4 regions of the Robertmurraya sp. genome follow, and region 1 is predicted to be linked to each of the others. Evidence: predicted binding sites of a transcription regulator. Region 1 holds the regulator's gene; each other region holds the start of a gene.

What was found. The regulator Rex, encoded in region 1, represses fermentation and respiration genes when NADH is low (regulators of the CRP and FNR family bind a similar motif). The targets are predictions, from matches to a motif close to TTGTGAAATATTTCACAA.
Positions count from the first base shown of each region.
Region 2: ACGLXV_RS03020 (cytochrome c oxidase subunit 2A) is a predicted target of Rex. The motif match lies at 5,065-5,082, and genes of this name have one in related genera.
Region 3: ACGLXV_RS06995 (formate/nitrite transporter family protein) is a predicted target of Rex. The motif match lies at 2,295-2,312, and genes of this name have one in related genera.
Region 4: ACGLXV_RS00450 (DoxX family membrane protein) is a predicted target of Rex. The motif match lies at 2,245-2,262, and genes of this name have one in related genera.

Region 1 is NZ_JAKFCQ010000077.1:20,069-28,005, forward strand. Features, by position in the region: gene groL (chaperonin GroEL) at 1-490, opposite strand, end outside; gene groES (co-chaperone GroES) at 564-848, opposite strand; gene ACGLXV_RS11030 (CPBP family intramembrane glutamic endopeptidase) at 1,150-1,887, shown strand; gene ACGLXV_RS11035 (YdiK family protein) at 1,884-2,096, shown strand; gene ACGLXV_RS11040 (redox-sensing transcriptional repressor Rex) at 2,124-2,783, opposite strand; gene moaC (cyclic pyranopterin monophosphate synthase MoaC) at 2,811-3,305, opposite strand; gene ACGLXV_RS11050 (ABC-F family ATP-binding cassette domain-containing protein) at 3,445-5,367, shown strand; gene tsaD (tRNA (adenosine(37)-N6)-threonylcarbamoyltransferase complex transferase subunit TsaD) at 5,583-6,611, opposite strand; gene rimI (ribosomal protein S18-alanine N-acetyltransferase) at 6,608-7,084, opposite strand; gene tsaB (tRNA (adenosine(37)-N6)-threonylcarbamoyltransferase complex dimerization subunit type 1 TsaB) at 7,071-7,778, opposite strand; gene tsaE (tRNA (adenosine(37)-N6)-threonylcarbamoyltransferase complex ATPase subunit type 1 TsaE) at 7,778-7,937, opposite strand, start outside.
Region 2 is NZ_JAKFCQ010000026.1:64,933-72,869, forward strand. Features, by position in the region: gene ACGLXV_RS02990 (dynamin family protein) at 1-755, opposite strand, end outside; gene ACGLXV_RS02995 (isoprenylcysteine carboxyl methyltransferase family protein) at 1,056-1,619, opposite strand; gene ACGLXV_RS03000 (type III polyketide synthase) at 1,620-2,711, opposite strand; gene ACGLXV_RS03005 (chemotaxis protein CheX) at 3,013-3,468, shown strand; gene ACGLXV_RS03010 (SDR family NAD(P)-dependent oxidoreductase) at 3,495-4,268, opposite strand; gene ACGLXV_RS03015 (methionine aminopeptidase) at 4,737-4,952, shown strand; gene ACGLXV_RS03020 (cytochrome c oxidase subunit 2A) at 5,267-5,416, shown strand; gene ACGLXV_RS03025 (cytochrome c oxidase subunit II) at 5,442-5,918, shown strand; gene ACGLXV_RS03030 (b(o/a)3-type cytochrome-c oxidase subunit 1) at 5,918-7,567, shown strand; gene ACGLXV_RS03035 (carboxypeptidase M32) at 7,658-7,937, opposite strand, start outside.
Region 3 is NZ_JAKFCQ010000055.1:75,851-83,787, reverse strand. Features, by position in the region: gene ACGLXV_RS07020 (transcriptional regulator SplA domain-containing protein) at 68-319, shown strand; gene ACGLXV_RS07015 (cold-inducible protein YdjO-related protein) at 350-631, opposite strand; gene ACGLXV_RS07010 (YjcZ family sporulation protein) at 674-787, opposite strand; gene ACGLXV_RS07005 (YjcZ family sporulation protein) at 818-925, opposite strand; gene ACGLXV_RS07000 (hypothetical protein) at 1,011-1,370, opposite strand; gene ACGLXV_RS06995 (formate/nitrite transporter family protein) at 1,421-2,269, opposite strand; gene ACGLXV_RS06990 (Crp/Fnr family transcriptional regulator) at 2,625-3,326, shown strand; gene ACGLXV_RS06985 (aldehyde dehydrogenase family protein) at 3,504-4,988, shown strand; gene ACGLXV_RS06980 (YjcZ family sporulation protein) at 5,042-5,143, opposite strand; gene ACGLXV_RS06975 (SCO family protein) at 5,305-5,907, shown strand; gene ACGLXV_RS06970 (hypothetical protein) at 5,938-6,072, opposite strand; gene ACGLXV_RS06965 (ABC-F family ATP-binding cassette domain-containing protein) at 6,282-7,901, shown strand; gene ACGLXV_RS06960 (YuzL family protein) at 7,930-7,937, opposite strand, start outside.
Region 4 is NZ_JAKFCQ010000004.1:55,588-63,524, reverse strand. Features, by position in the region: gene ACGLXV_RS00465 (iron-containing alcohol dehydrogenase) at 1-456, shown strand, start outside; gene ACGLXV_RS00460 (aldehyde dehydrogenase) at 472-1,842, shown strand; gene ACGLXV_RS00455 (hypothetical protein) at 1,897-2,070, opposite strand; gene ACGLXV_RS00450 (DoxX family membrane protein) at 2,344-2,853, shown strand; gene ACGLXV_RS00445 (Parvovirus coat protein VP1-like protein) at 2,901-3,146, opposite strand; gene ACGLXV_RS00440 (methyl-accepting chemotaxis protein) at 3,265-5,235, opposite strand; gene ACGLXV_RS00435 (MFS transporter) at 5,346-6,551, shown strand; gene ACGLXV_RS00430 (GNAT family N-acetyltransferase) at 6,603-7,040, shown strand; gene ACGLXV_RS00425 (YnfA family protein) at 7,093-7,419, opposite strand; gene ACGLXV_RS00420 (PstS family phosphate ABC transporter substrate-binding protein) at 7,747-7,937, opposite strand, start outside.

The sequences.
Region 1 (7,937 bases):
TTGCTTCAGCAATTAATTGTCCTACTTCATCATCAGCTGCAGAAATAGCTGCAACTTGTGCGATAGAAGCTTTGTTTTCAATTGGCTTAGAAATCGCACGAAGCTCTTCAACCGCTACTGCTACTGCCTTATCCATCCCTTTACGGATACCCATTGGGTTCGCACCAGCTGTAACGTTCTTTAAGCCTTCGCGGATCATCGCTTGAGCAAGAACCGTTGCAGTTGTCGTACCGTCACCAGCAACATCATTTGTTTTGCTAGCTACTTCAGCAACAAGCTTAGCACCCATGTTTTCGAATGCATCTTCAAGTTCGATTTCTTTTGCAATTGTTACACCATCATTTGTAATAAGTGGTGAACCGAATTTCTTTTCAAGAACCACGTTACGTCCCTTTGGTCCTAATGTTACTTTTACCGCATTTGCAAGTGCATCTACCCCACGAAGCATCGAGCGACGTGCGTCTTCACTAAACTTAATTTCTTTAGCCATTGTAAAATACCCTCCTCGAGTTTTTTCAATCTATTCTGTCTTCGTTTAGTTTTAAAATAAGAAAGTTCTACTCTTATCCAAGAATAGCAAGAATATCGTTTTCACGTAGAATTAAGTACTCTTTTCCTTCGAACTTAACTTCTGTGCCAGCGTATTTTGAGAAGATAATGCGGTCGTCCACAGAAACTTCAAGAGCTACACGCTCACCGCTTTCAAGTACGCGGCCAGTGCCGACAGCAACTACTTTGCCTTCTTGAGGCTTCTCTTTAGCAGAGTCTGGTAGTACAATACCGCTTGCCGTTTTTTCTTCCGTTTCAACTAGCTCAATTACAATGCGATCACCTAGTGGCTTTAACAAGTGAAACAACCTCCTCAAATATATGTAAGATTTTATTATTAGCACTCACTTAACTAGAGTGCTAACACAACTATTATATTAATGAATCTCTTCTTTTTTTGCAAGCGAGAAACCGCTTTTTTTTATAAATTTTTTGTAAAAGTCCTCCCATAACTTGTTAATTATACAACCTTACTAAGTATGTACTTTTCCATCTATTCTATCCATATAATGCTAAAATACGGACAATAATTCTTCTTATTTGATACAACCTGATGTTTACGAGTAGAATAACTATATTGGATTGAAAAGGAGACTTGTTTTGAAACGTGAATATTGGATTATATTAATTGCTTATATTGCAATGCAGCTTTCAAGCTTTATTGGTGTCCCTATAACCTCTCTTGTAATGGAAATGATTGGTTTTAATACAAATCACTCTCAAGGGTTTGCAGGTGTCACTTGGCTTGTCATCAGCTTTTCTATCACACTTGTTGTTGTCCTGCTGCTGTTGCGTAAAGAGATGGTAACTGCAAATGAAGTAAGAAACGGAGCAAGCTTAGGTCGGTCGATCCTCTGGTCCATCACAGGTGTCTTTCTTGCCCTATTTGCCCAAGCCTTTGCTGCGAATATTGAACGTTTGATTGGTATTGAGGTAGGATCTGATAATACACAACAGATTTTACGTATCATTGAAACTTTTCCTATTATGATTGTCGTTAGCTCAGTTATTGGTCCTATATTAGAAGAAATTGTCTTTCGTAAGATCATTTTTGTGGCATTTTATAAGCGTTTTAACTTTTTCCTATCTGCGTTGCTTAGCTCCGTCATTTTTTCATTTGCCCATATGGAGCCTGAGCATACCCTACTTTATTCGGCGATGGGATTCACCTTTGCGTATTTGTACGTAAAAACCAATCGTATTCTCGTTCCAATCGTTGCTCACGTATCAATGAATACGTTCGTTGTACTTGTGCAATCCGTATATAGGGAAGACTTAGAAAAATTAATCAAACAAGCAGAACAAATGCAAAGCTTTATTGGAGGATTCTTCTTATGAGACAGTCACCTTTATTCTCAGGAATTATATACATCGTCTTAGGTGCTCTGTTCACAGTGTTTGCGATTCAGGACTTACAACAAAATGGAGAGTGGGGCTTTTTTACTTACCTGCTTGTCTTGCTAGCAACATTTGATATTGGTTCAGGCATTCGGATGATTCTTTTACATTTTAAAATTAAAGAGATTAAGAAACAGCAAAAGAAATAGCCGCTCCACTAAGGGGCGGCTTGTTGTTTATTCCTCTACCATTTCTTCATCCACTGAATAGTGCTTTAAAAAGTACACAAGTGACTGTAACTCAATAGCCAAATCAATATGATGAACCCTTATTGATGATGGAACCGTTAATCGGGCCGGTGTAAAGTTTAAAATTCCTCTCACCGTTCCTTGAACCATTCGATCAGTAATGGATTGTGCGACCGTTGCTGGAACGGTTAATATCGCTACCTGAATATCTTCTCTTTCAATAACCTCTTCTAGATCATCCATATGATAGACGGGCACTTCTCCAATTTTTGTGCCTACCTTATCTTCTACTACGTCAAATGCAACAGCAATTTTTGTATTATTATTTTTTAAGAAATTATAATTTAAAAATGCTGTCCCTAAATTCCCCACTCCAATTAAAGCAACCTTCGTTAACTCATCTTGGTCGAGTGTTTTACGGAAAAAGGATAATAGATAGTTTACATTGTAACCGTATCCCTTTTTGCCTAACGCACCAAAGTATGAAAAATCTCTTCGAATCGTTGCAGAATCGACCTTCACCGCCTCACTTAGTTCAGCAGATGAAACTCGTTGCTTTCCTGATGAGTGTAAACTATTTAAAAAGCGATAATACAATGGTAGTCTTTTCGCCGTTGCTTGTGGGATTTTCATTGATTCATTACTCATCGTTCTTCCCCTACCTTCTACCTTTAACTAATATAGTTTCTCTTCTCTTTTAAAGTCACCGTTTTTTCCACCAGTTTTTTCAACAAGGTATGTTTTCCCGATAACCATTCCTTTATCTACTGCTTTACACATATCATAAACAGTAAGCGCACAAACAGAAGCGGCTGTTAACGCTTCCATTTCTACTCCTGTATTCCCTTTTGTCTTTACACTAGCAGATATATGTAGAGTATGGCAATTGTTATCTGATTCCCAATCAAAAGAAATATCGACACCAGTAAGTGGAATAGGATGACACATTGGAATAATATCCCATGTTTTTTTACAAGCCATAACGGCAGCAACCTGTGCGACTGCTAGCACATCACCTTTTTTCATTTGGTTATGTGTGATACGATCATATATCTCTTGATTGACTGTGATACTAGAATGGGCAATGGCCGTCCGTACCGTTTCGGGCTTATCACTCACATCTACCATTTTCGCTCTGCCTTCTTTATTAAAATGAGTGAACTCTGACATCAATTATACACCTCTTTCAAAATCATACACTATTTTCCTCGTTCTGTGTGAAAACATTGTAACATAGTTCACAACTCATATCATTGCTCATCCGTATTGAATGCGATACACTAACCGTAGAAGTATAGAGGTGAAATCAATGATACTACTACAAGTGAACCAGCTTTCCAAGTCTTATGGAGCTGACCTTATTTTATCGAATATAAAACTAGAAGTTCAAACAAGAGACCGTATTGCCTTAGTAGGCCGAAATGGGGCCGGGAAATCTACTTTACTCAAGATTATTGCCGGTCACCTTTCCTATGAATCAGGTGATTTAATCAAGCCCAAACATGTAACGATCGGGTATTTGGCTCAGAACACAGGTCTTGTTTCCGGATTATCCATTTGGGAAGAAATGCTTACCGTTTTTGAACAAGTCATGAATCAAGAGAAAGAGCTTCGTAAGCTCGAGGAAAAGATGGCTGATCCTACCGTATTTGAAGATGCTACTTTGTACGAGCGGACAATAAAAGAATATGACCATCTCCAAAATGAATTTAAGGAGAATGGGGGGTATCAGTACGAGTCTGATATACGTTCTGTCCTACATGGATTAAATTTCCACTCATTTGATTACTCTACAAAAATTGATAGCTTGAGTGGTGGCCAGAAAACTCGATTAGCTCTTGCGAAGTTGTTATTAACTAAACCTGATATTCTTATATTAGATGAACCTACCAACCATCTAGATATTGATACTTTGTCTTGGTTAGAGCAATATCTGACTGGCTACACGGGTGCCATCTTGATTGTATCCCACGATCGCTACTTTTTAGATAAAGTGGTCAATCAAGTGTACGAAATCTCTAGGAATCAAATCAGCAAATTCTCAGGAAACTACAGTTCTTATCTTGAACAAAAAGCCGAAAACTACGAGCGTGATCTAAAGCAATACGAAAAACAGCAAGATGAAATAGCCAAGCTCCAGGACTTTATTCAAAAGAATCTTGCTCGTGCATCGACCACCAAGCGGGCTCAAAGTAGAAGGAAGAAGCTTGAGAGAATGCAAGTTATGGACAAACCTCTTGGAGATGAGAAGTCCGCCTCCTTCGGTTTTGATATTGAAAAGCAAAGTGGCAATGAGGTGTTAAATGTTCATTCCTTATCCGTTGGCTATCATGATGAACGGATAGCTGAGGGACTTTCCCTCAGAATTACTAGAGGCGATTCCGTTGCCTTAGTTGGACCGAATGGGATTGGAAAGTCAACCTTACTTAAAACCATCCAAGGAACGTTACAACCCTTAGAGGGACAAGTTCACTATGGTTCCAACGTTAGCATTGGCTATTATGACCAGGAACAGGCGGCTCTTACTTCAAACAAGCGAGTTTTAAATGAGCTTTGGGACGAATATCCTCTGAAAAGTGAAAAGGAAATCCGGACTGTACTAGGGAATTTCTTGTTTACCGGCGACGATGTGTTAAAAACGGTATCCACTCTTAGCGGTGGGGAAAAGGCACGTCTAGCACTAGCTAAACTTATGATGCAAAAGGCCAATCTCCTTATACTAGATGAGCCTACCAACCATTTGGACTTGGACAGTAAGGAAATATTAGAAAACGCGCTAGTGGATTATCCAGGAACTATTTTATTTGTTTCTCATGATCGATACTTCATTAATCGCATTGCAACGAAGGTGATTGAGCTAAGTAAAACCGCGGCTGTTGAGTACCTTGGGGACTATGATTATTACGTGGAAAAGAAGCTTGAACAAGAAGAGTTGAAAGCCATAGAACAAGCAGAAAAGGCTGCAGCTACCGCGGTAGCTTCTCCAGAAAAAAATACGTATCAAATCGATAAGGAAGCCAAGAAATTAGAGCGTCAACGAAAGCGACGCATCGAAGAAATAGAAGGATTGATTGAACAGCTCGAAGAAACGATTGAAAAGAATAATACACTGCTTTGTGATCCAGAAATTTTTCAAGACCACGAAAGAGTGCTCAAAATTAATGAAGAAAATGAAACAGCAAAACTCCAATTAGATGAGTTACTAGAAGAATGGAGTGAACTTGCTGAATAAGCAGAAAGAACCGGGAGAATGAATCTATCCCGGTTTTTTCTTTTCCACAATTTTGTTCACAAGTAAATTGTTTTTATATGTGCTTTCCACAGGGTTTTCCACATTATCCACAATTTTAGTTTATTTTATCCACATTATACACAGTGAAACTTGTCGAAACAGTGTTTATACACAAAAAATAGCCCCTATCACGTGATAGGGACTTTTTCCTAAAGTTATGTGTTGTGGATAGATAGGTCTAATCCGGGATTTGCATTTAAGGAATAGTCACTTCTTTGTCCTTTTTCATACATGACACTTCCAGCAGCAGCAATCATGGCAGCGTTATCTGTGCATAAAGAGAGTGGAGGAATAATTAATTCTACACCTTCAATAGCAGCGAACTCTCTCTCCAGTGCGCTACGCAGTCCTTTATTAGCAGCTACTCCTCCTGCTAGTAACACTTGCTTCACTGAATACTGTTTGGCCGCACGTACTGTCTTAGTTACCAACACGTCGATAACACTTTGTTGAAAACTTGCTGCAAGATCTTCAGGTGCAATGACTTCCCCTCTTTGCTCTGCATTGTGGACGGTGTTGATAACTGCTGATTTTAATCCACTAAAGCTAAAATCATATGACCCTTCCTCTAACCAAGCTCTCGGTAAATCAATAATAGGTGAACCAACAGCTGCTAATCGGTCAATATGTGGTCCGCCTGGATATGGCATTTTTAACGTCCTAGCCACTTTATCGTACGCTTCGCCCGCAGCATCGTCTCTCGTTTCTCCAATCACCTCAAAGTGGCCATGAGCCTTCATATAAACAAGCTCTGTATGTCCACCAGAAACAACTAATGATAATAGTGGAAAATCCATTTCCTTTATCAACCGATTCGCATAAATATGACCAGCGATATGGTGGATTCCTACAAGAGGAATACCGTGAGCAAAGCTTAGTGCCTTGGCTGCGTTTACCCCTATTAATAAGGCACCCACAAGCCCTGGTCCCTCCGTTACAGCAATCGCATCAATATCTGAAAACTGTAATTCAGCCACTCTCATTGCTTCTTCTATTACAATCGTGATTTGCTCCACATGATGTCGAGAAGCAATCTCAGGAACCACTCCGCCGAATCGCTTATGGCTTTCAATTTGTGAAGCAACGATATTTGCTACAATTTCGTGTCCATCTTTTACAATGGCAACAGCTGTTTCATCACAGCTTGTTTCAATTCCTAATATATATTGATTTTTTCCACTCATAATGTCACCCACATGACTAATGCATCCTCATAATTATCAGTATAATAGTTCTTGCGTATTCCACCGTTCATAAAACCGAGCTTACGGTACAAAGATTGTGCGACTGTGTTCGAAACACGTACCTCAAGTGTCATCGTTTTTGCACCCCTCTTCTTTGCAACCTCCATAATCATACGAAGGATCGCTTCTCCTAGCTTTTGCCCACGAAATTCAGGTAAGACCGCTATGTTGGTAATATGTGCCTCATCAACAATCAGCCACATTCCACAATAACCTATAACTTGACCTTCCTTTTCTAAAACAAGATAGACAGCGAATTGATTTAGATTTAACTCATTTTCAAATGATTGCCTAGTCCAAGGGGTTGCAAATGAAAGTTCCTCAATTTTTAAGATTTGATCAATATCTTCTTCCTTCAAATATCGAAACACTAAGGAATCAGTTAATGAGTGAGTCTCTTCATTTTGCATCATTTTCTTTCTTCCCTTCTAGCCATTTCGCTTCAGCTTCAGCTAATCGAATATAATTTGGTACAAAGGTGTGTACATCAACTGGTTCACGATTGATCCCTAATTGAGCTAGCTCTCCAGGACGTGGATTATTTTCTGTGTAGTGAGCAAATCTTGCTTGATCTCCCATCATATTTGCTAGAACTTCCTTGTGAATCGATAGATCATTGCCAACAAACAAAACAGGATCAGAAAGCTCCTTTAAGCGCTCTGCCCAATCTGTCGCTAATACCAATTGGTCCTTTATAACTGTTTCGAGTGAACCATTTTGGGAGCGATACAGGCCGGTATAGACTTGTCCTCTTCTAGCGTCAAATAATGGAGCCACATAGCCTGGGAAGTACCGTGCAGCTGATGCAGCTAACACTTCTATGCTCGAAACCCCAACAAGAGGAATTTGTAACGTCCACGCTAATGTTTTCGCAATCGTTACTCCTATACGAACACCCGTATAAGAGCCAGGACCTTCTGCGACGACAATTTTCTCTAGGTCTGCTGGCTTCACGTCACATTCCCTGCATAGGTTTTCAATCGCTGGCATCACACGGACCGAATGATTCTTTTTAATATTCGTTATGTACTCCCCAATCACTTGCTGGTCATCTATTAAGGCAATACCTAGTGGATAATTTGATGTATCTATTGCTAGTACTTTCATTAGGCAAATAGCTCCTTACAAAGCATTTCATATCGTTTTCCTTTTGGTGTTATCGTTAAAATCCGAGAATTCTCTTCTCCATGAGTAATTTTTATTTGTAGAAGCTCGTTTGGTAGTTGCTCTTCAATAAGATGAGCCCACTCCACAACCGTTACTCCC
Region 2 (7,937 bases), on a different contig from region 1:
TTTAACTCATTGCGGGGATGGTTTGGTTCCTTTAGCGTCGTATAAAATATACGACCCGGTTTCACTCCCCATGAGGCAAAAGATTCTTTTACACTTTGTTGAAACTGAAGAAAACTCAGTTCTTCCTCACGATGCTTATCGATTTGATTTACAACTAAAAAAACTTCCTTTCCTTCTTCGGTTAGTTCCTTTGTAAACATGAAGTTAACCTCAGATTGGACATGATTATAATCCATGCAATAAAACACAAGATCCGCTAGGTGTAAAGCTGACTCCGTAGCGATTCGATGAGCATCATCTGTTGAGTCAATCCCTGGTGTGTCTAATATCGCTGTACCAGATGTTAACTTCGTGTTACTCTTGCTAATCTCAATGGACGTTATTTCGTCTCCATTTTTGCAGTACGTTTTGACCATACTATAGTCGTATGGAGCCTTGTAGTATAGAGGTCTTCCTTCGTTGAAATAGACCTTCGCATAGTCCTCCCCTGCTTTCACTTTTACTAAATTCGCACTCGTTGGAATAGGGCTGGAAGGAAGAATATTTTCACCGATTAAGGTATTAATCATGGTTGATTTTCCCGCTGAAAAATGACCACAAAATGCAATAGCATATTCTCTCTCTTGAAGTTTTATAGCTAATTGTTTTGCTTTTTGTGCTGTTTCTTCGTTTCCCCTTGAAAGAAAATATGTATGTAGATTGGCAATACGTGAAAGTGTGATCTGTGTATCATGTTGAAAGATTGTATTTGACATGGTTCTACCCCTTGTTTGAACTTTTTCCTCTTTATTTTAACTGATTTTTCACGCATTTCCCAAATAAAAAAAAATCAGGTTTACATTCACCTGATTTTTTTTATTTATTTAATTGAATAGCTTGCGGTTTGCTTACATTCTTTAACACATGCTTCATTAACAATCCGTAAACGACAACTGTTCCGCCAATAAAAATCGTTACCATTTGTAAACACCGTCCTCTTTAATGAGAGTGATAATTATTTTCATATGAACACTATACCACGAATGATAATCACTATCAATAAACTTTCTGATCATTCACATTTTTTTCATAAACGGCAACGGGAGGAATCTGCTTGTTTTATGAAATACCTCATTGTATTTTGTATGGTCACAAAGAGCCCTTTCCTCAGCTGGAATTCGTATCATTAGGATAAGAGCATTAAGGAGTGAAAAAGCAATAAGTGTTCCGTATGCTTGAAAAAGAAGTGGGATCACGACAAATTCTACGGTCACGATTAAATAGTTTGGGTGCTTTAGAAACTTATAAGGCCCTTTTTTAATAACTGTAGCATGTGGTACAACGATTATTTTCGTATTCCAATACTTTCCAAGAGATGAAAGCGCCCAAATTCTTCCTATTTGTGTGACCAAAAATAAGCTGACAAGCGCTGGCCAATATGGCGACATTTCTTTCTCTTGTACTAATACCTCGAGACAAAGTGATATAAAAAATAATGCATGGACAAAAACAATAAAAATGTAATGTGTTTTCCCGAATTCTACCCCACCCTGCTCTTTCATCCAATTCTCATTTCTTTTAGCGATCGCTAATTCACAAACTCGTTGAAAAATCACAAATGCTAGAAATAAAGAAAACATTTATGTTTCCCTCCATTGTAAGAGAAGTAATTCTGAGCTAAAACCAGGTCCTAATGCCGTTGCAAGCCCCAAATCATGCTTTTTTGCCACTTTCATGGTCCGATTCAAAACATATAATATGGTTGCTGATGACATATTCCCGTAATTCTTTAACACATTTGCAGATATTTCTAACATTTCTGCTGGTAACTGTAATGATTTTACATAGGCGTCTAGAACCTTCTTTCCTCCTGGATGTGCAATAAAGTGCTGAAGCTCTTCAAGTTGACAGCCATTCTCAGTAAGAAAATGATTTACATTGGGCTTTAACCATTTTTCAATAATGGAAGGAATATCCTTAGAAAAAACAACATAAAGCCCATTCTCTTTTACTTCCCAACCCATCACATCAAGCGAGTCCTTCATGGTAGTTGACCTTGTAGCTAAAATAGTTGGATAGGAGGTTAATTGGCTGATGCTTTCCTTCTGTACTTGATCTCCTACTACAAGAGCACATGCCACTCCATCAGCAAAAAGGGAAGAGCCAATTAAGTTACTTTTGGAAAGATCGTTTTTCTGGAATGTTAAACTGCATAATTCAATTGTAAGTACAAGTACTTTGGCTGTAGGAAAAGCGAGGCAATATTCGTATGCTCTTGATAATCCAGAAGCTCCCCCCGCACAACCAAGACCCCAGATAGGAATTCGTTTCGTATGTATCGAAAAAGGAAGGATATTCATAATCCTTGCTTCTATACTAGGAGTTGCTAAACCTGTACTTGATATAGTGAAAATTGCGTCTATGTCTTCAAAATCAATCGGTTTCTTCAAATAATCCTTATTTTGCAAACAATTTTCTATTGCTTTTGTACCTAACTGTATAGCTGTTTCAATATATGCATCATTTTTTTCCTTAAACGACCTCTCTTTTGCAAACCACTCTATACTTCTTACAAAATGTCGTTTTATAATTTGACCGTGCTGGAATGCCTTAAGCAATCTTTCAATATCATGAAAAGCATCTGTAAAAAGCTTTCGAGAAAAATCCATTACTTCAGTTTGTGTTATTTCATATTGCGGGGGTGCTTCACCTACTGATAGAATTGCTGGCATTTCATTGCTCCTTCCATGATCACCATATTAAGGATACTTTTTCCAAAAACAGGAGATTTATTCATGAAAAAAACTCCCTACTTTGTAAGTAGAGAGTCATCCATGTCTTGAAGGAGTTGCTGTGCTTCTTCATTATATGTTGATTTCCGTTTCAAATCACTAGATAATTTTTACCATAGAAATGAACCAAAAGAACCAGTTTAATTCCCATTATTTTTTACTATTAAAAATGAGAAAACCATGTTATTTCCCTTAGCATCTATGATAATATAATGATATTCGACTAGTTGGAGGAATATAAATGACTTTATCAAAGCAAGTAACAGATATATTAAACGGGACTATCGATTCAGTTAAATCAGTTCTTCCATTTGACCTAGCCGTTGAAAAACCATCTCTTTTTACACAGCCTTTTACACAGCATTCGATTGGTGTGTTGATTGGAATGACAGGAGACGTAAGAGGTCGAATTATTATTGATGGAAATGAACAGGTGTTCGGTAAGATCGGAGAAGGAATGTTCGGTTTGGCTTTAGAAGGAGAAATGCTCGAGTCCTTTGCTGGAGAGTTAGGAAATATGATTGCAGGGAACTTATCGACAACGATTTCACAAAAAGGCCATGAAACGGATATTACCCCACCTACTGTGTTGGTTGGAGAAACAAAGGTTTACGGATTTGATAAAGCATTCCGTTTACCAATCAATATTCAAGACTTAGGAACGATTGAACTAATTATTATGGTAGAAAATAAGTAGAGAGGATTACCCTCTCTACATTTTTTTTAAAATCCGTGAATTGTCATCCCGCCGTCAACAAATATGGTTTGACCACTAATATAATTTCCTGCTTCAGAAGCTAGCATGACGACAGGACCTACCAGTTCTGGTAATTCACCAACACGGTTTAAAGGAGTAACGGCTAAAATATCTTCTACATACTCTTTTTTAGAAAGTAAGGTTTCCGTTAAAGGTGTTTTGAAATACCATGGTCCTATGCTATTCACATTAATATTATGAGGACCCCATTCTAATGCTAGCACCTTGGTCATTTGAATCATAGCCGCTTTTGTTGCCGCGTAAACGACACCTGTTCGTAAAGCGACATGTCCGGCAACAGATGAAATAGATATGATTCTACCCGCTGTTCCGTGCTTCTGCATCACTTTACCAACTTGTTGTGACATCATAAAGGCTGACTTTAAATTGGTATCCATAATCGTCTGCCACTCTTCCTCCGTAACCTCTAAAGCTTTAGAACGAATATTCATTCCTGCATTATTAATAAGAATATGTATTTCTCCCCACTCATCCTCCACCTTAGAAACAGCCCTTAAAACTTCCTCTTTTGAGGTGACATCTGTCGGTATAACGAGCACCCTCCTGCCAAAAGAACGAATGATTTCAGCAGTTTCCCTTAAATCGCCCTCGGTACGAGAAAGTAAGGCAACATCCGCCCCTGCTTCCGCAAGACCAATGGCTAGTGCTTTTCCAATTCCCCTGCCAGCCCCAGTAACTATCGCATGTTTGCTATCTAATCGAAATGAGGGTAAGTACATAATGATCCCCCTTTATCATTCATATATAAATCAACATATCAAACGGTAGTCAAAAAGAAAAGGAAAAAGGGTTTCTTTTTCCTTTAACCTTATTACTTCTTATCTTGTTGTCTTTGCACCTCTATATAAATCTCTTTACACACCAATTCGCCGCACACCTGACAAACTACCTTCCCATCATAAAGGGTTCGGCAGTGTTCACAATAGTATTTCACCATATATTATCCCTCACTATTTCTTACTGACCAATATTACTATCAGTATATTTATTCTTGATACAAGAGGTTCCTTCAAGCAGTCTAAAAGCTTTAGGAATAATAATAAATATGAAAATTCTATGATGAACATAACCATATTCAAATACCAATTATTAACATCACCTTAACACCTCTAGCTTAATAATATGTATAGAGGAAACCCCATTAGAAATAATAGGAACAAACAAAGTTTTTTAGGTGGTGAATAATCTTGGGAATCATTCAAGCCTTCTTCAATTGGCGAGAAGGAAAGTATCAGGAGCATTTAGAAGCAATGTATGAGGAAGATAAGTGCCCTCAATGCCATGGGAAAGGGTATCATGTGTATCCTCCAGTAGGCGAATTTATCCCATATAACCATATTTTTGATTGTGCAGGCTGCGAAGGATCAGGATCTTATTCAAAGTGGGATAGCACAATCGTGTAACACACTCTAGGTTTCTAGGGTGTGTTTTATTATGTAATAAATATCACTCACCTAAAAACGCTTTTATGTCGACATTCGTAACCGCTATCATAAATTTTCGAATTTTATCTTCTTCACAAATATTTCACATTTCGAGACAAATGAATGTGATTTAAATCACTGTCACAATAACTTTTCACTACTATCATAGTAAATACATAACAATTGAACAATTTGTGAAATCAATGAAAGCTAATGGAATTGGAACAATTGTCTTGTATTATGAAAATGTAATCATTTATTTATTGTGAAACCTTGGGAAGGGAGTGAGGGTTATGGCGAAAATGGAACTCAACCGAAAAACAAAGACGGAAATAGAGGATAGCTCTTCTTTAAAGGGAACATTAGCTTCCGTTTTCCTATTAGGATTCTTTCTAATAGTGACATGGGTGAGCGTTTACTTCTTATTTTTAGACCGTTTTTAATTGAGAGAAAGGGGATATTTTTACCATGCATATGCATAAGTTTGAAAAAATTTGGCTGATTTTTGGGATTGGGACACTTCTAGTTTTCCTAACCGTTTTAGGTGTTAGTGCCTTTTATCTCGGAAATCAACCACCAAGCTGTTTAGCAACAATCAACCCTGAAAAAGTTGATACAACTGCACCATTCAACGAGCCAGGACTTAAAAAAGTTGAGGGCAAAGACTGGGATTATGAATTAGTATACGTGGCTCAAGCTTTTGCTTATACTCCAGGAGAGATTGAAGTTCCACTTGGAGCAAAAGTAAAGGTAATTGCAACAACAAAAGACGTAATTCACGGATTTCAAGTTGCTGGAACAAATATTAACATGATGTTAGAGCCTGGTTATATAAGCGAGTATGTCACAACCTTTGACAAAGCTGGAGAATACTTAATTTTATGTAATGAATATTGTGGTTCTGGACACCACATGATGACGTCTAAAATCAAGGTGGTGGAATAATGAATACATTAAATGCGAAAATTGATCCTCGTGATGGAAAATTAGTTATGGCCCATTTTTATGTGGCATTCATCGCTTTGGCTGTCGGTGGGCTGGCAGGACTTCTGCAAACGTTAGTACGTTCTGGAAAATTTGTTTTACCTGCAGGGATTGGCTATTATCAAATATTAACGGTTCACGGTGTTGTACTCGGGCTTGTTTTAACAACATTCTTCATTATGGGCTTTCAAATTGCTGCCACAAGTCGTACATCAGGTACATTATCCAATCTTCAAAGAAAATTAGGTTGGATTGGCTTTTGGTTAATGACAGCTGGGACGCTAATGGCAGCCACAATGATTCTACTAAATAAAGCTTCTGTACTTTATACCTTTTATGCGCCATTACAAGCACATTTTATTTACTACCTGGGTCTAACACTTGTTGTGGTAGGAAGCTGGGTAGATGGAGCTGCCGTACTAGGTAAATATATTAGCTGGAGAAAGCAAAACCCTGGTCAGCCAAGTCCATTAATTACGTTCATGGCTGTTGTCAATACGATGTTATGGATTGTCGCAACAATAGGTGTTGCTGCAACCGTACTATTCCAATTACTTCCATGGTCACTCGGGATTGTTGATCGAGTGGACGTTCTAGTTAGCCGTACACTATTCTGGTATTTCGGACATCCACTTGTTTATTTCTGGTTACTACCTGCCTATATGGCATGGTATGTAGTCATTCCAAAAGTCATTGGTGCAAAAATCTTCTCTGATTCGCTTGCTCGTTTGTCCTTTATCTTATTTTTACTATTCTCTATCCCTGTTGGTTTTCACCATCAGTTAATGGAGCCAGGAATTGATCCTGCTTGGAAGTTCTTACAGGTTATCTTAACCTTTTTAGTTGTCATTCCATCTTTAATGACCGCCTTTTCCCTCTTTGCCACTTTCGAGAGCTATGGTCGCTCAAAAGGAGCAACTGGACTCTTCGGATGGTTTAAGAAGCTTCCTTGGGGAGATGCAAGATTCACGGTTCCTTTTATCGGAATGCTTTCATTCATACCTGCAGGTGCAGGTGGACTGGTGAATGCTTCTCATCAGTTGAATCAAGTGATTCATAATACGATTTGGGTTACTGGACACTTCCATTTAACACTTGCAACCGCAGTTGTTTTAACTTTCTTCGGTATTTCTTACTGGCTGGTTCCACATGTAACAGGCCGAGTATTAACAAAAGCGATGAATAAACTTGCGATTTACCAAGGTGTTCTTTGGGCAATCGGTATGACCTTTATGTCTGGTGCGATGCACGCAGCTGGTTTACTAGGTGCACCACGTCGTTCTTCTTTTTCAGAGTATGGCGGAGCTGCTCAAGCTACTGAATGGATACCGTATCAAATCGCTCAAGCTGTGGGTGGCACAATCCTTTTCATTGCGATTATTCTAATGCTTTACATTTTCGTGAATTTAGCATTTTTTGCTCCAAAAGGCGAAGAAGAATTTCCTATTGGAGAAGTTAGTGATAAAGCGGATAAAACACCAATGGTATTTGAGAACTGGAAACTTTGGTTAGGAATCACTGCGTTATTAATCTTGTTCGCTTACACCATACCATTTATTGATATGATTCAGAATGCTCCAATCGGATCAAAAGGTTATAAATTATGGTAATAACAAACAGCGCCTATTAATGGGCGCTGTTTGTGGTTTCTAAAGGTATTTAATAGTTCTTTTCGCGACAAAAATTGTCATCCGACGTTTTTATTTTATTATTCCATAAATTCTCTCGTATTTACTATAAAGATAGTCAATTAAGTAGGAAGCATTCAGGCCTTCTCCAGTAATATCTTTAATCAATTCAAGAGGTAGCTTCATTTTCCCGTGCTGATGAATGTTATTGGTTAACCATTCTTTTATGGGTAGAAGGTTCCCTTCCTCAAGTAACTGGTCATAATGGGGCATATCACTCAGCATGGCATGTTTTAGTTGAGCAGCATAAATATAACCAAGCGCATAGGACGGGAAGTACCCAAAGCTTCCA
Region 3 (7,937 bases), on a different contig from region 1:
GAATAACACTTGAATTTGATGAGAACGATATATATATGCTTATCAAATTCAAGGAGGTAATCATGTGATGGAGATGATCAATCCAAAAGAGGTCAAAGTAGGTGATGAGGTGTTTGTGATTTACAATAACCCACATACTCCGACTGTATCTAATATACGAGCCGCTGAAATCGTACAACATCCTCATAATCCAGATGCAGTCGCCTTATTCTTAAATGAGACCTTTCATGTAATTGAAGATGACGATGCCCTTTTTGCTTCTGAAGCTGCTGCTAAACAAGCATTTAATGACCACTACTTTAATTCGGATACACACTAAAGAAGCAAGGCTACGCCTTGCTTCTAATCCCTAATTGATTTTGGGCAGCTCTCTAACTTCCATTGTTGTGTCATGTCCGCACAATGGACATTTTAAATCGGAGCTTGCAAATTCTTTTCTCATCCAACCAATACAATCGTTATCAGCACATGAATACACTTCAATATCCATTAAAATATCTTCTGGTTTTTCTTCTTGAGCTTTTCTGTTAAAGAACATAGCAATTGCCCCCATTCTAGAGATTCTTTCGTTCTTTTTATTTAGTATGTACAATTTATTATATTTTAAAAGTATTTTTTCCTGTGTATCCAAAAACAAACAACCTGCCCATTTGAGCAGGTTGTTTATTTCTTCTTATAACCAAGAGGCGCCTACAATGATTAATAAGATAAATAATACAACGATTAACACGAATCCTCCGTATCCATAGCCACATCCACCATAACCATATCCGTAGTTATAGCCCATACCTTTCAACCCCTTTTATTATATTACTAATTAATATCCCCATCCTACATATGCTGCTCCTACAATAATCAATAGGATGAATAAAACGACGATCAAAGCAAATCCACCGCCGTAGCCGAATCCAGCTTCTGCGCTCATTACTTCCACCTCCCATGACATCTATCGGCAGTATATGTGTGGCAAAGTTGTCCTGTATGGGCGTTTTCACTAATTAACAAACTTATCAGAAAAAGAATGACACGAATGCAAGTCCGATGATTGCTCCAATAGCAATACCTGCAGCAAAACCACCGTAGCCATATCCATAACCTCTTCTTCCCCATGGATAAGCAAATCCTCCGAAATTCCCTCTATTTCCTTGTCCAAATGGTTGTAAATATACTCTTGAATTAGTAACACGATGGATCATTCCAGTATGAGTTCTACCATCTCTTGTTGTTATTCTTACTGGTCTTCCAACACCGCCACGACACATTTCATAGTAGTTTCTATTTGACACTTTCTCACCTCCGATGGTTTGTACACATTTATCATATGTGACCATTGGGAGTGAAGTACGTACAGACGCACAGGGCTTCTTCATCAAAAAACTCCTTGAGCTATATCAAGGAGTGATTGCATACCATTAAATTTTTACATTTTTGCTACTCTCTTCTCAGAAACGGAAAAAGAAACTTCATTTTCTAGTACTTTCTTATCTTTCACAACAGGCTTTTTATTTAGGTACACATAGAAAGCTCCGACAAAAATACTTCCGCCAATTAAGTTTCCAATGGTTACAGGTATGATGTTATGGATAGCTGACCCTATTGTAATCGTTTCTGGATGTGGAACCATTAGTGCAATACCAAATAGTGCCATATTTGCAATACTGTGTTCATAGCCAGAGATAACAAAACCAAATACAAGTAAGAGGGTTAAAAGGAGTTTTGCTACGTCACCTTTTACATGCATTGGTAACCAAATGGCTAAACATACGAGCCAATTACAAAGAATCGCACGAAAAAAGATTTCCAAGGTATGTCCGTGCATCTTATAACTTGCAACGTCCATCAAAAGCTGCGATTTGTCTGGAGATAAAAATAAGCCTGATAGCATGATCAGAAGAGAAAAAAACAATGCACCTGCTAAATTTCCAAAGTAACAAGCCACCCAGACTTGGAACGTCTCATACCAGGTAGTTTCCTTTTTTAACGTTCCTATGGTCATTGTCATTGTGTTACTAGTAAACAACTCCGCCCCACCGTAAATAATCATAACTAGTGCAGTCCCAAAGAAAATAGCTACCAACATCATGGCAGATGGAGACCCGGCATCAAAGAAAAATTCCCCAGTTTTATAAGATACCATGATTCCGAAACCAATATAGACCCCAGCAAGCATCGCTTTAATAAAGTAATGTAATTTAGATGACATCCAAGTATCTCTTTTTTTCTTAGCGTTTAATGCCGCTTCCTCAATGGGTGTAAGCTCATTATACATGTTCAGGATCCTTTCTCTTTTCAAAATGTGAAAAACATCACAATATTTACTGTCATTTTACCCCTCTTTCCTGCTTTTGTTAATAGAAAAACTATTGAACGCTTGGTGACTCTTTATGAAGCGGTTTCACACTCCTTATTTCATTATTAAAATATTGAAAACTAGGGTTTTCAATATAGGAATATTAAAAACTTCCCTTTCTCCCCTGTTACAAATATCACTTTTAAAAAGAAATTTTTAAATTTAACGTGATTTCTGTCACAAAACGTTAACTCTTTATTAAGTAAACTATATTGACCAGCTACATGACATTCTTTTAAATAAAATATATGGCCCCGCTTAAAGGAGGATACCGATGGTGAATCAAAAATATAAGGAAGAATTGTCCTACGAACTTGGCGAATTATTAAAATCGGCTGAACGAATTGTACCTATAAAAAAAGGAAGCTATCTGTTTAAAGAAGGACAAGAAGCACGAGAAATGTATATTATCTTATCAGGTAAGGTTCAAATTTCTAAAATGAACGCCGAAGGAAATGAACTGAGTTTAAGACTTTGTAAGCATAATGATATTGTAGGAGAACTAACCTTATTTACTGTGGATCCAAGGTATATATTTAATGCTAAAATAATAGAGAATGGTGAAGCAGCAGCCATAAATATTGCCGATCTTGAACAAGCCTTTTTTAAAAATAGTCAGTTGGCTTTTGAATTCCTCCGATGGATGAATGATCATATAAGAAAAACCATTACTAAGTTTCGTGATTTAGTGTTAAATGGAAAAAAAGGTGCACTCTATTCTACCATTATCCGGTTATGTAATAGTTATGGTGTATTAAGAGAAAATGGAATTGAAATATCGGTTCCATTAACAAATCAAGATCTAGCGAATTTCTGTGGTACAGCAAGAGAAAGCGTTAGTAGAATGCTGACTGAATTAAGAAAGAACCATATCATTTCTATTAGCAAAAAAATAATTACTGTCCATGACCTAGATTATTTAAAAAAAGAAATAGATTGTGAGAATTGTCCGATTGAATATTGTAATATTGATTAATCGTAATCGCCTTTTTTAGGCGATTATTTTATTTTTGTCGAAAAATCGTGTCAAATATTATCGTAATATTCACTATATTTATGATTGAAAAGTAGTTTTATAAAATGATAGTATTAACGATGTAAGCGTTGTCATAGTTTGGAAATTACTTAACCATTTAATAGCGGGAGGGAAACAATGAGTCAATTAACTGTTCAATTGCATGAAAAAGTAGAGAAGTTCCTATCAGGTAAAAAGAAGCTCTTTATTAATGGAGAATTCGTCGAGAGTCAAACTCAAAAGACATTCGAAACCTATAACCCTGCTACTGGCGAAGTGCTTGCAACTGTTTTTGAAGCCAATGAAGTAGATGTAGACCTTGCTGTGAAGGCAGCTAGAAAAGCTTTCGATGAAGGTCCTTGGTCAAAAATGGGTAGTGCTCAAAGAAGTAGATTAATGTATAAGCTTGCTGACCTAATGGAAGAAAATGCAGCTGAACTAGCTCAACTTGAGACATTGGACAACGGTAAACCAATTAGAGAAACAACGAATGCTGATATTCCTTTAGCTGTTGAACATATGCGATATTATGCTGGCTGGGCAACGAAAATTGTTGGGCAAACTATTCCGGTTAATGGGCCGTACTTTAACTATACACGACACGAAGCGGTCGGTGTTGTTGGACAAATTATTCCTTGGAACTTCCCTCTTCTAATGGCAATGTGGAAATTAGGTGCTGCACTAGCAACAGGATGTACAATCGTACTAAAACCAGCAGAGCAAACACCTCTTTCTGCCCTATACTTAGCTGAGTTAATTCAAGAGGCAGGCTTCCCTCCTGGTGTTGTCAATATCATTCCTGGATTCGGTGAAACAGCAGGTCAACCGCTTGTTGACCATCCACAAGTTGACAAAATTGCTTTCACCGGTTCAACTGAAATTGGGAAAATGATTATGGAGAGAGCAGCAAAAACCTTAAAGAGAGTAACCCTAGAACTTGGCGGAAAATCACCAAACATCCTGCTGCCAGATGCTGATCTTTCAAAAGCAATTCCTGGAGCACTAAATGGGGTTATGTTTAACCAAGGTCAAGTGTGCTGTGCGGGTTCTCGTGTCTTCATTCAGAAAAAGCAATTTGATAATGTTGTTGCTGATATGGTGAGTCATGCGAAGAACATAAAGCAGGGGGCAGGTCTACACTCTGACACAGAAATCGGACCTCTTGTTTCAAGTACACAACAAAAACGCGTTCTTGGGTATATTGAAAAAGGAATTGACGAAGGAGCCGAGCTATTGGTTGGTGGAAATAGTCCATATGAGCAAGGATACTTTGTTTCACCAACGATCTTCGCCAATGTTAGTGACCAAATGACGATCGCTAAAGAAGAAATATTTGGCCCTGTTATTTCTGCCCTTCCATATGAAGACTTAGATGAGCTTATTGCTCGTGCTAATCAAAGTGAATACGGCTTAGCTGCTGGGTTATGGACACGTGACGTAGCTCAAGCACACTACGTAGCAAACAATTTACGAGCTGGAACGGTTTGGGTGAACTGCTACAACGCATTTGATGCCGCTTCTCCGTTCGGTGGATATAAGCAATCTGGTCTTGGTCGTGAAATGGGCTCTTATGCACTCAACAACTATACCGAAGTTAAGAGTGTTTGGATCGGTATGAATTAATAACCACAAGAAAGCGAGAGGGTCTTCCCTCTCGCTTTTTTTATATACAAATATTAGTAGCCGTAGCCTCCACCGAAGAATCCTGCTCCAACAACGATTAGCAAGATAAACAGGACAACGATTAAAGCGAAGCCGCCTCCATAATTTCCACTCATGTTATTTAACCCTCCTCTATAGCCTTTTCACTCCTAGTGTATTCAGACGGGATGTCAACGGTATAGATGAATGTCCTATATGGGGTCAATTAAATATGTTCACAATATGTCCATAGGATTTTCCTTCAAGATTCATTATCTTAAATAGAGGGGGTATGTTCATGAAGAAAATATATATAATTTGTTCAATTATTGTCATCGTTGGTATAACTGCTGGTATATCCTTTTTTTTAATTCGTGATGCAAATGCAACCATTCCTGATGATATCGTTTTAACAACAATGAACAATGAAAGCTTTGATTTTAGTAAAACAGAGAAAAAAATAAAACTAGTTGAATTTATGTATACGCATTGTCCTGATATTTGCCCAACCACAACATTGAAAATGAATCAATTAAAAAAGGATCTTGAAGAGGAAGGCGTATTCGGAGATAAAATTCAATTTCTAACCGTTAGTATTGATTCCTATCGTGACACACCGGAAGTGATGAAAAGTCACATGTCCCATTTTGAAATTAAAGACGATGGAAACTGGATCTTCTTAACTGGAGACCCCAATCATATTAAGGAAGATCAAAAGGATATTGAACGTTTAGCCAATACCTTTCAGTTTCAATATAGAGATCCAGGTGATGGATTCTATGTCCACTCTACTTTCGTTTTTCTAGTAGATGAAAACAATAAATTCATTAAGAAATTCCCTATGGGTGATGATTTTAATCGAGAAGATGTCTTTAATAAAATTATGAAGGAAATACAATAAAACGAGCGGCGTCAATAGCCGCTCGTTTTATTAATTTGTTGTAGATGATAATTTTGCCTGTTGCTGTAATAGGAGAATTGATTTTGGGCGAGGTTTTGAAAAGCTTACCTTAATTCCTGACCCCTTTAACCGATTAACTAAGTCTATTAATTGTTTTTTAGCCATATTAAAGACTCCTTTTCCGATCTGATTAGCTTTATTGTACATGATAAATATGAAAAAAATATGAAATTTCATCATTTTTTTCTATGAAAATGAAACTTTTATTTAAGGTTGATTTTTTTGGCAATGATGATGATATAGAATTTCATGCGAACAACCAGTAAAAAGTGTTATAATGAAAATTATTGTTTATTTTGTTTGGAGGAAAAGAAATGATTACAGTAACAGACGTAAGCCTACGATATGGTGACCGTAAACTATTTGAAGATGTAAATATTAAATTCACTCCTGGTAATTGCTACGGATTAATCGGAGCAAATGGTGCAGGAAAATCAACATTTTTAAAAATCCTTTCTGGTGAAATAGAGTCACAAACAGGTCAAGTTTCGCTTGGACCTGGAGAAAGATTGGCAGTTTTAAAGCAAAACCACTATGAATTTGAAGAAGAAGAAGTAATGAAAGTCGTTATCATGGGACATAAGCGTCTATATGAAGTTATGCAGGAAAAAGATGCTATCTATATGAAAGCTGACTTTACAGACGAAGATGGTATGAGAGCTGCTGAGCTTGAAGGAGAATTTGCCGAACTCAATGGTTGGGAAGCTGAGTCTGAAGCTGCCATTTTATTGAAGGGACTTGGGATTACTGAAGACCTTCATACAAAAAAGATGGCCGATATTTCTGGTTCTGAAAAGGTAAAAGTATTACTTGCTCAAGCACTATTTGGTAAGCCAGATGTTCTTTTACTTGACGAGCCGACGAACCACTTAGACATAAAAGCCATTCAATGGTTAGAAGAGTTTTTAATTAACTTTGAAAATACTGTTATTGTTGTTTCCCATGATAGACATTTCCTTAATAAGGTATGTACACATATTGCTGACTTAGACTTCTCGAAAATCCAAATATACGTTGGAAACTACGATTTCTGGTATGAGTCAAGTCAGTTAGCTCAGAGAATGGCTCAAGACCAAAATAAGAAAAAAGAAGAAAAAATCAAAGAACTTCAAGCATTTATCGCGAGATTTAGCGCTAACGCATCTAAATCAAAGCAAGCAACATCAAGAAAAAAATTACTTGATAAAATTTCTTTGGATGACATTCGTCCATCCTCTAGAAAATACCCGTATGTTGGTTTTACTCCTGAAAGAGAAATTGGAAACGACCTATTACGTGTTGAAGGAATAACAAAAACAATCGACGGAGAAAAAGTTTTAAACAATGTTAGCTTCGTAATGAATAAGGAAGATAAAATTGCACTTGTTGGAGCAAATGAACTTGCTAAAACAACCTTATTCAAGATCTTAATGGGAGAAATGGAAGCTGACAGTGGTACGTATAAATGGGGTGTTACCACCTCTCAAGCCTATTTCCCAAAGGACAACACTTCTTACTTTGAAGGAAGTGAGCTTAACCTGGTCGATTGGTTACGCCAGTTCTCTCCAGTGGATCAAAGTGAAAGCTTCCTTCGTGGCTTTTTGGGAAGAATGTTATTTTCAGGTGAAGAAGTATTAAAGAAAGCTAGCGTTCTTTCTGGAGGAGAAAAAGTGCGCTGTATGCTTTCTAAAATGATGTTAAGTGGTGCGAATGTACTTCTTTTAGATGAGCCAACTAACCACCTTGACTTAGAATCCATCACCTCTGTAAATAATGGGTTAATAAACTTTAAAGGTTCACTTATGTTTGCATCACATGACCATCAATTTATCCAAACCATTGCAAACAGAATTATTGAAATTACACCGAACGGCATCGTAGATAAGCAAATGACTTATGATGAGTATTTAGAAAACAGCGAGATCCAAAAACAAGTAGAAGAAATGTATAAATAAATTTAAAAGAGAGCCAATTGGCTCTCTTTTAATGTC
Region 4 (7,937 bases), on a different contig from region 1:
AATGGATCGAATATTGTGGCTCGTAAAAACATGCAAAAGGCGTCGTATTTGGCTGGGATTGCGTTCACACGTGCGTATGTTGGCTATGTTCACGCCATCGCACATACATTAGGCGGATTCTACTCAGTACCCCATGGCCTAGCGAATGCCATAATCCTCCCTTATGTGCTAGAGTATTATGGAGAGAGCGTGCATCAACCGTTAGCAGAATTAGCTGATTTGATCGGCATTACCACAGCAAAAGAAACGGACTCTCTTAAAGCCCAAAAATTTATTGAAGCGATTAAAAAACTAAACCGGGACATGAATATCCCAAATACATTCGATTGTCTACTGAATCAAGACCTTCCGATCATGGTGGATCGTGCGTTTCGTGAAGCAAATCCGCTATATCCAGTTCCAAAAATATTAGACAAACACGATTTGTTTAGATTATATGAAATGATTAAGGAATAATTAGGAGTTGCACATATGGAGAACTACCACTCACTCATATTAAAACAAAAAGCGTTTTTTCGTTCTGGAAAAACAAAAGAATTGTCCTATCGAATTCAGGCATTAGAAGCACTTCGGGAGGCCATTCGTAAAAATGAACAGTCCCTTTTTCACACCTTAAAAGAGGATTTAAATAAATCCGAATTTGAAGCGTACGCAACCGAAATTGGGGTCGTCCTTGAAGAAATTCGTTTTACTCTTAAGAAAATAAGCGACTGGGTCAAGCCAGAAAAAGTAAAAACACCTGTTAGCCATATTGGATCGACCAGCTATATTTACTCAGAGCCATACGGTGTCGCTCTCATTATTGCGCCATGGAATTATCCGTTTCAACTGGCGATTGCTCCACTTATGGGAGCCATTGCTGCGGGGAACTGTGCGATTTTAAAACCTTCGGAGTTAACACCTAAAACCTCTGCATTGTTAAGAAAAATTATTACTGAACTTTTTCCAGAAGAATATATTGCCGTAGTGGAAGGCGGTGTCGAAGCAAGTCAAGCACTTCTTGCAGAGGATGTTGACTACATTTTCTTTACCGGAAGCGTTCCTGTTGGGAAAGTCATTATGGAGGCGGCAGCCAAAAATCTGACACCCGTTACACTCGAGTTAGGAGGAAAAAGCCCTTGTATCGTCCATCACGATGCGAATTTAAAGCTCGCTGCCAAACGAATTGCGTGGGGGAAATTTATTAATGCTGGTCAAACCTGTGTAGCACCTGATTACTTGTATGTTCATGAGAGCATAAGAGATGAGTTTTTACAGGAATTTCAGTTGGCAACTCATGAGCTGTATGGGGAAAAAGCACTTAAAAATCCTGATTACACGCGTATCGTGAGCAAACGACATTTTGATCGATTGCTCCCCTTTTTGAATAATGGAGATACGTTCATGGGTGGTGCTTCAAATGAGGAAACACTCACGATTGAACCGACTGTTTTGACAGGAATCACATGGGATGATTCCATTATGCAGGATGAAATATTTGGTCCGATCCTACCTGTCCTTCCGTATCGTGAGATTTCAGAGGTTATTGATGGTATACATAAACACCCGAATCCTTTAGCACTTTATCTTTTCTCTGAGAATGAGAGCGTACAACAAGAGGTATTACATCATATTTCTTTCGGAGGTGGCTGTATCAATGATACCGTCTATCATCTCGCCTCTCCTTATCTGCCTTTTGGTGGAGTAGGTTCAAGCGGAATAGGTGCGTACCATGGAAAAGGAAGCTTTGATACGTTTTCTCATCGTAAAAGTGTTTTAAAGCAAACAACGAAATTTGATCTACCCTTCCGCTATCCGAATGTGAAGGATGGTTTGAAAAAATTAAAGTGGTTTCTGAAATAAAAGGAAAAAAGCCTTTACGCTTTTTGTGCGTAAAGGCTTCCCAAAATCGCATTATCAACCCGTTTGGCCGTACCCTTCTTGTTGTCCACTAGAAAAAAGTAGCTCATGAATAGAAACCAATCGGATATCAAACTTATAATTTCTATTGCGTATTTCTACCATTCCGTTCTTGTAATCGTGCATAATTATGTAATCTTGATTTCTATGTACGACCTTTGTTCCTTCCAAAGAACATCCCCTCCTAGTTGATAAAATGAGATTTCATAGATATATACCCTTTATACTATTTGTTAAACATTTATATAAAAATAAATCTACTATTTTATAAAAATTATCGGAATCACATCACTGTACCGGCTGTTTTCCTTGTGTTCACATTTTATTCAATAAGCTTTTAACACTTTGTGAACAACATCACAAACCTATGTTTTTCTATATAACCACGGTGTATATTATGAATATAGAAACACAAAAACATTTATTCGAAAGAAGGAATCATTTATGTTTAATCAATTATTAAGAGAAAACAAAATTGTTGCTGGTCTATTAACAGTTTTACGTGTATACCTCGGGTTTGCTTGGATGACCGCTGGCTGGGGAAAATTAACTAGTGGTGGCTTTGATGCTGCAGGATTTTTAAAAGGAGCAATCGCTAATCCGGTAGCAGGTCCAGATGGTGTTGTGTATGGTTGGTATGTATCTTTCCTAGAAGGCGTCGCATTACCAAATATTGATTTATTCAACTTCTTAGTACCTTGGGGAGAATTCTTAGTTGGTTTAGGTTTAATCCTTGGATGCTTCACTACTGCAGCTGCCTTTTTCGGAGTACTAATGAACTTTGCTTTCGTCCTTGCTGGAACCGTATCTCATAACCCAACTGATATTCTAATGGGCTTCGTTCTTATCGTAGCCGGTTACAACGCAGGAAGATTTGGTTTAGATTATTATGTACTGCCTATCATTCGCAAAGCATTTAACAAAAATACAAATCCACTTCATCAAGAAGCATAATCTGAAAATCCCTTACTCATTCGTAAGGGATTTTCTTATTTCCTCAGTTAGCTTAAAAACATTCGTTTTAGGTTCATAAAACCATTCATTATACCGGCATCTCTTCCCATTCTGTTCCGTTGATTCCTAATAGGTCTCATTCGTTTCATAAATATTTCGTCACACACTCGATGTGATCCATAGCGACGAAGACAGGCGTCATGCTTCATACAGAGTGCGTCTAGTTGATTGACGGGACGGCCTGGTCCACTACAGCCAGGACCACAATAACGATAACCTGGGTAACAAGGCACATAATCCCCTCCTTATTTTCATGTTACTCACAGTTTATGTATCTCCCCGTTCTTTTGTATAGAGGGATGTCCAACATAAAATAGGAGCCCTAAAATATTTTTAGGACTCCTTCCAATATTATATCTTAAACTTTCTAACGAGTTCCTGAAGGTTTTCGGCCATTTCTGATAGTGATTTGGCTGATAAGCTTACTTCTTCAAGAGACGCGAGTTGTTCCTCAGTGGACGCGGCCACATTTTCTGAAGAGGACGCGTTTTCCTTTGCGATTTCAGATAATTCATAAGATGTGTCTGTTACATTTTTGATTTCTGCTGTAATTTGTTCCGCTATTTGTGATACTTCTTCAATTTGAGGTGCCATGACTCTTACCCCATTTAAAATCTCGTCAAACTTCTCAATCGTTTTATTGGATACAAGTATTCCGTCTTGCACACTCTTTGTTGCGAGCTGCATCGTTTCTACCGATTTCTCGGTATCTTCTTGAATTGCTTGAATTAGTTCGGCTATTTTGCTTGCTGAGCTTTGAGATTGGTCAGCGAGTTTACGGACTTCATCAGCCACTACGGCAAAGCCTTTCCCTTGCTCACCTGCTCTTGCTGCTTCGATTGCAGCATTTAACGCTAACAAGTTCGTTTGATTAGAAATATCACTAATCACACCAATAATCTCATTTACTTGCTTCGAACGGTCGTAAAGTGATTTAATAATCACATCTGAACTTTCTACTTGCCTATGAATCTCGTTCATTTGGGCTACCGTATGTTGAACCGACTCTCCGCCTTCTTCAGCATGTTTCACCGCTTGTTGTGTGAGTGCATTTACTTGAATAAAGTTGGTTGTCATGGTTTCCATACCTTGACTAATTTCATTCATCGTACATACCGTTTTATCGATTCCGATTGTTTGACTTTCCGCACCACTTGCCACTTGTTGGATAGAGTATGCAACCTGTTTGGTAGCGATCGTTGTTTCATCAGATGATGCCGTTAATTCTTCTGCTGCAGCCGCTACTTGCTCTGTGTTCATATCCACTTGGGTAATGATTTCTTTTAGATTGTCAGTCATATTTTTGAATGAAACAGCCAACTCTGCAATCTCATCTTTGCCTTTAACTTCAATCTCGTGTGTTAGGTCCCCTTCGCTTATCGCCAATGTGCTGCCAACTAAACGACGAATTGGTTCTACAATGGAACGGATGATGAAGAACGTTACGACAGTACCGACTATTAGTGCAATCACCACGGTGATTAATGTTTTGTTAAAAATTGGTGAGGCACTATCTTTTATTTCACTAGTATACATCGTGCCACCGATTTTCCAGCCTGTAAGTTCATTTGTTGTAAAGCTCATCTTTTTATCTTGGGAGTCTAATTGATAGTCAAATTCTCCCTTGTTGTCCTTGTACATAAGCTGATAATGATCTTCTTCAGCTAAGGTTCCTGCTTCCACCGTAGGGTGATAGATCATATTCTTTTCTCTTCCAAGAAGAATCACATAGCCTTCATTTCCAATTTTAATTTTACTTGCTGACTGTGTAATATTCCCTATCATTAAGTTAATTCCGATAACACCACTGCCGTCATCTGTTGTTCTTGCTATAGTAATGACCATTCCACCTGAAGATGCTTCATACGGATCCGTTATGATTACCTGTCCTTTATTTGCCATAGCTTCTTGGTACCACGGACGTTGTCGAGGGTCATAATCTGCAGCTAATTCTTTTTTCGGATTTTGAATCATCAAACCATCAGTTGTCCCTAAATAAATACTTACTGTTTCAGGATGTAGATTTGAATATTGTTCTAATTTCTTTCGTAATTCGGGGCTATCTTCGCCGTTAACTAACGCAGATGTGACCGTTTTGGCAAAAAACTCCGCATCATGTACTTTTAAACTAATGGAACTTGTAATAAATGAGTCTAGTAACATAATACTTTCTATGGAAGTAGACATCATTTGTTTTTCGATTTCCTGCTTGGCACTTGAATACGCAAGCGTACCGATAATGGTTGATGGTAATAAAAGAATACCTAACGAAAACAATATAAGTTTCGTTCTTATTTTTAGTGATACAAATTTTTTCAGCAAGTTGAGCCCTCCAAGATGATCTATTTTAATAATGTCACTATGTATATCGGTTTAACTACTACAATTATTAGTTTAATTTTTATCCAAATTGTGAACAGGAGGTTCATGAAATGACACAGCCAAACAAACGATCTTATAACTATCCCCTAATGACAACCATCTTGTTCTGGTGTGGGTTAGTCGTGTTATGTAGTATGTATGTGACCATCCCTTTAACCACCGTCATGTCGGATACTTTTCACAAAAGTGTTACTCAAGTGGCTTGGCTCGCAAGTTCCTATTCCATTTGTTATGCAATTGGATGTTTACTCTACGGTCCATTTTCTGATCGTTATGGGCGAAAAATATTTTTTGTTACGAGCATTAGTCTTTTAACAGTGATCACTTTTGCTATAGGTTTTGTAGATAATTTTTACATTCTACTGATACTGAGAGGGTTACAAGGACTTATTTCTGCTGCCTTTGCTCCTATTTCTTTGGTGTATGCAGGTGAAATGTTTCCAGCAGAAAAAAGGTTAACCGCTGTTGGATTTGTTAGTTCAGGACTTTTAATGGCTGGAGTTGTGGGGCAAGTGTATAGTGGACTTGTAAATGAATTTTGGGGCTGGCAGGCTATATTTTTCTTGCTAGGAATTCTTTATTTCCTTACACTGATACTAATTATTGTCTTTTTACCAAAAGATGAGATGACGAGACCTCATGTACATATGCTTGAAGCTTTCAAAAAAATGACCTTATTAGGAAAACAAACACAGCTTCTACTGGCCTTTTGTATTACATTCTCCCTACTGTTATCATTAGTTGGTATGTATACGATTCTAGGAAGCTATCTGTCAAATCAGTTTGGTCTAACAGAAAAAGAAATCTTATATGTTCGTGCCGCTGGTATCATCGGAATGCTATTATCACTATTTGCCGGAAGACTGGCACAAAAACTAGGAACAACTTTGACTCTGAAAATAGGATTGGCTCTTGCTGCTGCCGGATTGTTTGGAATAGGAGTATGCCCATCCCTCCCATTAATTATTTTTGCCAGTGTCATTTTTGTATTAGGAATAGCGACAGCCAACCCGATTGTTATCTCCATTGTTAGCCAACTAGCCGGCCATGCCAGAGGCAGTGCCGTTTCATTCAATGCCTTTATTTTATTTGTTGGTGCGAGTACTGGACCCATTTTAGCATTGTCCTTAATAAATACTGGAGTTTACGTGCTATCCTTTAGTGTATTAGGCTGTATTTTATTGGTCAGTTTTTTCCTTTCCTTCTTTTTAAAATTGACCTCATCAGTACATGTGACGGTCACGCAAAGTACTTAACTTAATATTCGTTATATTTAAATTTTAACAATCATGAAAAGGAATGAGAACATGTTTTCAAAAAGTATTACCCATCAAGAAGACTTACAAAAAGCTTTTTCCATTAGAGAAAAGGTTTTTGTTGAGGAACAAGGTGTGCCACTAGAAGAAGAGTTTGATCAGTATGATACTTTAGAGGCAAATTGTGAACATATTTTAGTCTATTATCAAGAAGAGGCCGTAGGTACTGGACGCGTAAGATTTGTCGATCACTTTGGCAAATTAGAAAGAATTTGTATATTAGAAGATTACCGGAAATATGGACTAGGAAAAATAATTATTTCAGCACTGGAAGAGATCGCCCTTGAAAAAGGCATGACACACGCAAAATTGCACGGACAAACACAAGCGGAAGGCTTTTATAAAAAACTGGGCTATCACACCGCCTCCGATGTTTTTATGGAAGCAGACATTCCTCATGTTTTAATGATAAAAAATTTAACAAAATAATTACTTTCAACAAGGAAAAAGCGTATTGCAGTGGTCTAAGCAATACGCTTTCTTATTGACGAGGGGCGAATAAGATAATGGAAGCACCTAGTAAGCAGATTGCAGCGCCTACCCAATCATATAAATCAGGTGTTTTTTTATCCACTCCCCATCCCCACAAAACGGAAAGGACGATAAACACACCTCCATAAGCGGCGTAGACTCTTCCAAAGGACGGGAAAGATTGAAATGCGGCAATCACACCATAAAGAGCTAATGCGATTCCACCAGCTATCCCCCAATACGCAGGTTTCCCCTCTCGTAGCCAAAGCCAGATTAAGTAGCCACCGCCTATTTCAGCTACTCCTGCACATATAAACAAAATGATTGCACTGATGATTGAAACCACTTCCTGTTATCAAGTTAAGAATTAAAAGCAAGTTTAATTGATAATAGTATATCAATTACAACTACGTATTAATAAACACTATGTTTTACTTGTAGTCATTTATGGTTCATTAATCCCTATTAAGTTGAATATAAAGTTATAAAAATAAACTAATAACACTTCTCCCCCTAAATTCATGGTCCCTCGAGTCATAACCACCTCTTTATGACTCCTGTACCTTTAGTTTAGTGAGATTTGGTGTCATAAAATACTTTTTATGACACCTAAACCCTAATTTCAGGAACTATTAAGCTATAAAAACTTTGATACAGGATAAAACTACTCTACCGGAACATACCCCGATCTCTCAACAATTTCCTGCCCCTGCTCTGATTGTATCCATTGAATAAAGTCTCCAAGATGAGGGTTTTGGCTGTTACCTGTAATAGCGAAGAAATTGGCGACAATTGGATACGTTTCGTTCTTAATATTTTCTTTTGTTGGCAGCACTCCATTAACGGCAATATTCT